Regions from separate parts of the Terribacillus sp. JSM ZJ617 genome, predicted to be linked through region 2. Evidence: predicted binding sites of a transcription regulator. Region 2 holds the regulator's gene; the other holds the start of a gene.
The links. Region 2 encodes Rex, which represses fermentation and respiration genes when NADH is low (regulators of the CRP and FNR family bind a similar motif). Its sites were predicted from a motif close to TTGTGAAATATTTCACAA; they were not measured.
Positions count from the first base shown of each region.

Region 1: the regulator Rex is predicted to act here: its motif matches at 2,270-2,287, upstream of ACH6C1_RS11855 (cytochrome ubiquinol oxidase subunit I).

Region 1 is NZ_JBISEQ010000003.1:63,174-67,604, forward strand. Features, by position in the region: gene ACH6C1_RS11835 (GAF domain-containing protein) at 1-630, shown strand, start outside; gene ACH6C1_RS11840 (hypothetical protein) at 947-1,072, shown strand; gene ACH6C1_RS11845 (GNAT family N-acetyltransferase) at 1,069-1,539, shown strand; gene ACH6C1_RS11850 (nucleotidyltransferase family protein) at 1,563-2,099, shown strand; gene ACH6C1_RS11855 (cytochrome ubiquinol oxidase subunit I) at 2,327-3,727, shown strand; gene cydB (cytochrome d ubiquinol oxidase subunit II) at 3,714-4,431, shown strand, end outside.
Region 2 is NZ_JBISEQ010000005.1:4,818-9,248, forward strand. Features, by position in the region: gene ACH6C1_RS15440 (ABC-F family ATP-binding cassette domain-containing protein) at 1-980, opposite strand, end outside; gene ACH6C1_RS15445 (redox-sensing transcriptional repressor Rex) at 1,420-2,046, shown strand; gene ACH6C1_RS15450 (ABC transporter ATP-binding protein) at 2,185-2,910, shown strand; gene ACH6C1_RS15455 (ABC transporter permease) at 2,907-3,653, shown strand; gene ACH6C1_RS15460 (hypothetical protein) at 3,913-4,104, opposite strand; gene ACH6C1_RS15465 (universal stress protein) at 4,279-4,431, shown strand, end outside.

The DNA.
Region 1 (4,431 bases), on a different contig from region 2:
GGGAGAAAAATACTAATAATTCCCGACTTGGCGAAAAGCGAACTTTCTCAATCGCTTGAGATAGCAAAGAATCTTGGAGGCGGCAGCTTTATCGGGATTCCGATCTATTTTGAGAACGGACAGAATTACGGAACCATTTGCGGACTTGACTCGAACTCATTTCCGTTTACAGAGGAACACATCCGATTATTTGAAACGATGGCTTCGCTTATGACTTTTGTACTTGAGCTTGATAATGCAAACAAGCAGATACAAAATTTATCAGCACCATTTGTTCCGATTACTTCTGGGGTAGCAGTGCTTCCGATTATCGGATTCATCAATGAAGATAGAGCAGAAAAAATAATTCAGCTATCTCTGCAAAAGAGTCTGGAGCTGAATTTGGACTATCTTGTCATCGACTTATCTGGTATTTCACAGATTGATCATGTGGTGAGCAGCTCACTGCTAAAGATAGCCACCTTGCTGAAGCTTATCGGGGTGACCCCTATTCTGACCGGATTCCATCCGGATTTAGCATTGAAAGCATTATCTCTGCAGATGGAATTAAAGGACATTCTTATTGAAGCCAATTTGGAGCGTGCATTGAATAAGATCGGATTAAAATTGGAAAAACGTGATAGTTTGTAAACCAGACAAAGATATTTGTCTGGTTTTTGTATTAGGTTGGGACCAGATTTGAATGAATTTGTCAATTTATGGAAAGGGAGAAGTGTAGCGCTGTTAACAAGTTTCATCTTAGCTGGGGTTTTCAGCGGCAGGCTGGCTTCTTGGTAAGTCTTATGCATTTGTTTCAGGAGGCATTATCTATCATGCTATCAAGCTACAAATGCAGGAACAAGGAAAATCTACGGCGTTTTTGTATTTCTGTATACCTTGTATTCTCTATACATTTGTTTGGATAATGGTAAAATAAGGAGGGTACCTAAACAGAAGGAAATACTGCTTGTTGATCCAAGTATTGCAGGAGTATGCGCGTTTACATAGTACGAATCAGATTCCGGAGCATGACGGAATGGCTCTAAGTAACGAGCCGATTTTCGAAAGGAAAGCATATGAGGTGGAAGTATGAGAATCAGGGAAATTGAAGAAAAAGATAATCAGCAAGTCGAGCAGCTGATTCGGACTTGCTTAAAGGAGTTCGGTGCCGATAAACCTGGAACAGCTTGGAGTGATCCAGATTTAGGTCGTTTCTATTCCTTGTATCAGCAGCCAGGTTCGAAGTATTGGGTTGTGGAAGAGGAAGGAACGATTGTTGCCGGATGCGGTATTGGTCCGATCGAAGGACACCCGGAAGTTTGTGAGCTCCAGAAGATGTATACAGCCAAGAATACACGCGGGACAGGCATTGCACGCGATTTGCTGCAAACAGTACTTACTTTTGCTAGCAAGCATTATAGTCGCTGTTACTTGGAAACGCTGAGCAACATGACTGCAGCAAATCGTTTCTATCTGAAGACAGGCTTTCAGCGTTTGGACAGGCCTCTGAGCGAAACAGAACATTATGCTTGTGATGTTTGGTATATCAAGGATTTATAATGTAACGAAAGGAAGGCGAACTCTTGCACGTCAAACCAATCGTAACGCTGCTGGAAGCGAATGAGATTGTTTATGCTGTTGGGGGTTCATTGCTGCTCTACTTAAAAGGGCTGCCAGTTAGTCCAAATGATATGGATATACTAGTAGAGCCTGAGCAGTTTGCCCGTGCAAAAAGAACACTTCAAAACATAGCGGTCATATCGGAAGACAAGCTGCCGCTGGACCGGTTTCAAACGAAGTCATGTACAACCTTCACTATGTCAGATGGTTTACAAGTGGACTTGATGGCAGGTTTTGCCGTTTCCTATGGAGGTAATGTATTAGAGATGCCTTTTACTGCTGTAAGGGATCAGACAATTGCCGGTGTACTGCCGCTAAGCAGTATGGAGGCATGGTACATTATGTACTGGTTGTTGCCCGGAAAAGAAGGGAAACGTTCTGTAATGGAGCAATACTTCCGCAGTAGCGGGCTAAAGGATCGGCATTATTTACAGCAAGCACTCGAATTTGAATTACCGGAAGGTGCCTCCGCGGCAATTCAGGATTTATTAACAATATGAAGAAACAGAATTCAATTTAAGTCAAAATAAATTCATAACAACTACTTGAAAATCCCTTTCTAAAGGGATTTTTTTGTTTGTTAACAAAGCTGTGACGATTACGCCACAAATTGTTCAATATTTCACAATCCCAAATAGGAAGACAGGAGTATACTAAATGTAACAGGACATTGTGACCAATTTCACATAGTTTCCGATAAAATTATGAAAAGAAAGAAGGCGGCAAAATGGATGTTGTAGAGCTTTCGCGTATCCAATTTGCATCAACGACGTTGTTCCACTTCCTATTCGTTCCGTTAAGTATAGGATTGGCATTCATCATTGCAATCATGGAAACATTGTATGTTGTCAAAAAAGACGATAAATATAAAAAAATGGCGAAGTTCTGGGGACATATATTCCTGATCAACTTCGCAGTCGGTGTTGTCACCGGTATATTACAGGAATTCCAATTCGGAATGAACTGGTCGGAATACTCCCGTTTTGTAGGGGATGTTTTCGGTGCACCGCTTGCTATTGAAGCGCTGCTGGCATTCTTCATGGAGTCCACTTTCCTTGGTCTGTGGATTTTCGGTTGGGATCGCTTGCCAAAATGGGTGCATGCATTATGTATTTGGCTTGTGTCCCTAGGTACGATTTTCTCTGCATTCTTCATTCTGTCTGCAAACTCATTCATGCAGCATCCAGTCGGAGAAGTATTGCAAAATGGCAGACTTGAGATGAATGACTTTCTGGCAATCATGACAAATGGTCAGCTTTGGGTCGAATTCCCGCATACAGTCTTCGGTTCGTTCGCGACTGGTGCATTATTCATCGTTGGTATTAGTGCCATTGCTCTATTGCGTAAGAAACATGTGGAATTCTATAAAGGTTCCTTTAAGGTTGCAATTGTTGTCGCTTTGATCAGTGGTATCGGTATCGCTTTATCCGGTCACGAGCAGGCATTATATCTTGTGGAAACTCAGCCAATGAAAATGGCTGCCAGTGAGGGTCTTTGGGAAGACAGTGCCGATCCTGCACCTTGGACAGTAATTGCCAATATCGATACCGAAGCGAAGGAAAATACGGGAGAACTTAAAATCCCTTATATGTTAAGTTTCTTATCTTATGGTACATTCAGCGGTTCAGTAGAAGGCATGAATTCCTTGCAGGAACGTTATACAGATCTATACGGACCTGGCAATTACATCCCGCCTGTCAAAACGACATTCTGGAGTTTCCGTGTCATGACGGTACTAGGCGGAGCAGTTCTAGCTCTATCCATCTGGGGTGCTTATCTTTATGCACGTAAAAAACTCGTTAATAGCAAATGGTATCTGCGCTTGATGATCGTTGCAATCAGCTTCCCGTTTATCGGCAACTCTGCTGGTTGGATCATGACTGAAATCGGTCGTCAGCCATGGGTTGTATTTGGATATATGAAAACAGAGGATGCGGTCAGTGCTGGTGTCACAGCTGGAGAAGTTCTTTTCTCCCTCATCACTTTCTCGGCCATGTACTTGATTCTGTTCGCGGTCATGATTACTTTGTTCGTCCGTGAAATCAAAAAAGGGCCGGAGCATGATGTGGAAGAAACAGAACCAATCGCAGACCCATTCACGAAGGAGGGTCAACATGCTTTCTCTTAATGAATTTTGGTTTATCCTTGTCGCTGTTTTGTTCGTTGGCTTCTTCTTCCTGGAAGGCTTCGACTTCGGCGTCGGGATTGCAAGTAAATTTGTAGCTAAAGATGATTTGGAAAAACGCGCTTTCATCAATTCGATCGGCCCATATTGGGATGCGAATGAAGTATGGCTCATCACAGCTATCGGAGCGATGTTCGCAGCTTTTCCGAACTGGTATGCGTCTATGCTAAGCGGTTTTTATCTTTGCTTCGCTTTCATTTTGTTCGGTCTGATCGGCCGCGGGGTGGCTTTCGAGTTCCGAGGCAAAGCGGAGCACCCGACGTGGCGCAAGACTTGGGATTGGGTGATTCTCTTCGGCAGTATCATTCCGCCGCTTGTTTTCGGTATCATGTTCACTGCGTTGATCCAAGGTGTACCGATTGACGAGAATATGCACATGCATGCTGGTGTGTCCGATGTCATCAATGTCTATACAGTTCTTGGCGGTGTGACGTTGACAATGCTTTGCGTATGGCATGGTCTTATCTTCGGAACACTACGTTTAATGGATACGTTACGTGAACGCTGCCGCAGTGCAGCAAAAAAATTGCTGCCAATCAACGCAATTTTATTGGTTGCATTCCTTGGAATGACATTCTTTAAGACAGATATGTTCAGTGTCCATGAAAATATTTTAGAGTATCTATTCATGGTCGGTATTCTTGTGT
Region 2 (4,431 bases):
CCGCTCCGCCGATCAATATCAAATGTGAGTTTCGCAGAAGATGCATCATGAAGCGGCCGGTCGATTTTCTCCATCTTTTCCAGCTGTTTGCGTCTGCTTTGCGCGCGCTTTGTCGTTGTGGCACGTGCGATGTTCTTTTGGACGAATTCTTCCATCTTTTTAATTTCGGACTGCTGCTTCTCGTATTGCTTCAGCTCCCGCTCGAAATTGGCAGCTTTCTGTTCAAGATAGTTACTGTAATTTCCTTTATAACGAACAGAGTGATTATGAGCTATCTCAATGACGGTATTGACGGTTTTGTCGAGAAAGTAACGGTCGTGCGATACAACTACGACAGCACCCTGATAGCTGCTCAAATATCCTTCCAGCCAGTCCAAGGTAGAAATGTCCAAGTGGTTAGTCGGCTCATCCAGTATTAACACGTCCGGTTTCTGGAGAAGAAGCTTACCTAAAGCAAGTCGCGTCTTTTGACCGCCGCTTAATGAACCTATCGGTGTGGACAAGTCCTTATCTCCGAATCTCAAACCGTTCAGTACAGAACGGATATCTGCTTCATACTGATAGCCTCCGTTCAAGCGGAAGGCCTGCTGTTTAGTATCATAATTGGTTAGAAGCTGCTGGTAGGCAGTCTCGTCTGAAATAAGTTCAGGATCTCCCATCCTTGCTTCCAGACGGCGCAGCTCCTCCTCCTGCTGTATAAGATCTGCAAAGACAGTTTTCATTTCTTCCAGGATGCTTTTTTCAGACTCCAAGCCGGTATGCTGCTCCAAATACCCAAGAGTGGCATCCTTTGCTAAAAATACATTTCCTTCGTCATAGCTTAATTCCCCTGCAAGGATCTTCAGCAAGGTAGATTTTCCTGCACCGTTTCGTCCGACAATGGCTAATCGGTCCTGTGTTTGTACTTCCAGTTTTATATTGGATAAAATGACGTCTGCGCCAAATAGTTTCGTTATATTGTTCGCTTGCAATAAAATCATTCTGTTCACCTCATACTATCAGTGTATCCTATGTGACAAAACAGTAGCAAGCACCGAATTCCTGCGCTTTTCGCTTTCATGCGGATGGACATCAGAAATGAATTTGTTAAAATGGAGACAAGGTATGTCTTTGTGAATCTGTACAAGACTTTCCTTCTCAAATCTGTTAGAATAAGTTGTTAACTATAATCGTACTTTGTGAAAGTATCATATGTAACAATTCAAGGACGAAGCCGCAGGCAGCATCTGCAACTCCTTACAGATGCGAGAAAGGAACCTGTCTGCATCCATTATTCCATTATTTAGGAACAAGTGCTGATCATATACGAAAGAAGGTAACAGAACGAAAGCGTTCTAGTCCGATAGGCCTTTTTGATCAGCTGCATGGCTGCACGAAGTTCCCTTCTGGAAGCTGCAGGCTTTAGGAGGATAAATGAGCATGTATATGGACCAAAATAAAATACCAAAAGCTACGGCAAAGCGGCTGCCGCTTTATTATCGATTTCTCAACAGTCTGCATCTGCAGGGGAAGACAAGAGTCTCTTCAAAAGAACTCAGTGAATCGGTTAAAGTAGACTCAGCTACAATCCGCCGGGACTTTTCCTATTTCGGAGCACTTGGCAAAAAAGGCTATGGTTATAATGTAGAGTACTTGCTGAACTTCTTTCGGAAAACACTAGATCAAGATGAGATCACAAGAGTGGCGCTGATCGGGGTCGGTAATCTTGGAACAGCTTTTCTGAATTATAACTTTACGAAGAATAACAATACAAAAATAGAAATGGCTTTCGATACGGATCCAGGAAAAGTTGATCATAATATCGGTGGTGTCCCTGTATACCATATCGACGATCTGGAACAATATATCAGCAATGTTAGTGCAGCGATCCTGACGGTGCCAGCGCATGCTGCACAAGCAATCACCGATCGTCTTGTCGAGTGCGGTATTGCTGGAATCCTGAACTTTACGCCAGCGCGTATTGCGGTACCGAGCAATATTCGTGTTCACCATATCGACTTGGCTATTGAATTGCAGTCATTAGTTTATTTCTTGAAGCATTATTAATTCTAGCACCTCTCAAGCAGAGGTGCTTTTTCTTTAGAAAGACAAACTGGAATCAATTTATGTTTTTATCATATCATTCACGGCTAAATCAAGATCAGGCAGAGAAACTAGAAATGTAAGCTGAAGGGAAGTGTAAGCATGGAGCATCAAGAAGCCATCACATTAGAGAATGTGACGTATGAAACGGAGAAAAACCATATCATCCACGATATTACAGGTGCGTTCACAAAGGGGAAGATTACAGCAATAATCGGCCCATCAGGCGCAGGGAAAACGACACTTTTTCGATTATGCAATGGATTACTGTCACCCTCAGGCGGAAATATCCTGATCGATGGGAAGGAAATCATAACGTTTGATCCTGTGAGCTTACGCCGCCATGTTGGTGTTGTTCTCCAACAAGCAATCATGCTTGAAGGAAGCGTTCGTGATAATCTGGCATTGCCATTACAGCTCTCTGAAAAGGAGCTGTCTGATGATGAGGCAGAGCGGATGATACAGTTGGTAGGCTTGGAACCTGATATCTTGAATCAAAATAGCAGGGATTTATCAGGCGGACAGAAGCAGAAGGTCTCTATTGCTAGAACACTGCTGAATGAGCCGGGGATTTTACTGCTGGATGAAATCACCTCTTCCTTGGATCGAGTTTCTAGGCAGGATATTGAGAATCTGATGAAGCGGGTCAATAGAGAGAATGGAACGACGATCATCTGGATCACGCATAACTTGGAACAAGCAAAGACGGTTGCAGATGAAGTCTGGGTCATGATGAATGGCACTATTGCCGAAGCAGGACCGATTGCCATACTTGACCATCCAGAGAATGATGCCGTTAAGCACTTTGTCATGGAGGAGGAAAAATGAATGCACTTGCTTTGTTACTCACTCTGATATTTGTCCTTATCCCACTTTTCTTATCTAAGACATTACAACTGGGACTCGAAAAAGATACGGTCATTGCAACAGTACGTTCCATTATCCAGCTGTTTGCAGTTGGCTATGTACTGCAGTTTATCTTCGATTCCGGTAATATTCTTTATATTTTCCTGATGGTGGCGCTCATGATCGGTGCAGCAGTACAGAATGCAAGAAAAAAAGGTGCATCTATCAGGGGCATTACATGGAAACTGGTGCTTACATTCGTGGTAATCGAAGTACTGACACAAGGGATTCTTTTAGGACTCCAGATTACTCCTCCAACTGCACAATATATCATCCCATTAAGCGGAATGGTTATAGGGAATTCGATGGTGCTAGGTATTTTGTTTTTGAATCGCTTCACTTCTGAAGTGGCATCCAGAAGAGAGGAAACAGAGCTTATCCTTTCCTTAGGCGGCACACCGAAGCAAGCGATTCAACGCTCCCTGCTGGCATCCATTAAGGCAAGCACTATTCCCACGATAGAAAGCCAAAAAACGATCGGGCTAGTTCAGCTGCCAGGTATGATGAGCGGTCAAATCATTGCCGGAGCAGATCCGCTCCAGGCAGTTATGTTCCAGCTCCTGATTCTCTTCCTGCTGCTTACAACAGCCATTGTGACAAGTATCTTGCTAGGCTTCTTGTCGTATCCAACGAAGTTTAATGAACGGATGCAGGTTATTGATTAGAAAATACATGAAGTTGTCAATACCGCAAGAAAAGCCGCCTATATAAAAAGGACGGCTTTTCTTGTTCTACAATGGAAAAGGTTCAAACTCACTGCCAATTATAGTGCCATCATACACAAAACTGACCGTACTGCCATCCTGCCATACGCCGATCATAATTGTCTACTGCTCCATACAGAATCAGCGTGGCATCAAGGGCTTGATAGGAAGCTTCAGGACTCATTTCCTCTCGTTTGCATGTGTTGATGCATTTCAGTATTTAATCGATCCGCTCCTTATCTGTAACTGTCACAGATGATTTAATGGCTTCTGGAGCATACACCTCGATCTGTCCTATAGTATCTTCAATAAGTGCATCCTGCTTAAAAGGTTTGAAAGCAGCAAATATCCAGACAGTGACTCCGGTAAGCAAGAGAAAGATGATAAGGAAACGGATGGTCTTGGTAAGCAAGCAAAATCCCCCTAAAGTCTTTTCTTCATCATCTCACACTTTTCCAAAATGGAATTTAGTGTTATTGTTAATTTCATACAAATAAATTTCGGGTATCGAAGTATTAGCGACTCCTCGTTTGTTAGCGCTGTTTTAAGGGAAAAGCCTACTATAATAGTTGTAGGAGGCGCTAGTATGTATGAGAAAATCCTATTGGCTGTCGACGGTTCAGAGCACTCAATGAGAGCGACAGAAGAAGTAATTAAAATCTGTCAGGCCAGCACAGAGCCTGTACAGCTGGAAGTTACCCACGTCATACAAGATATAAAAAATAGCGAGATTGTGCTG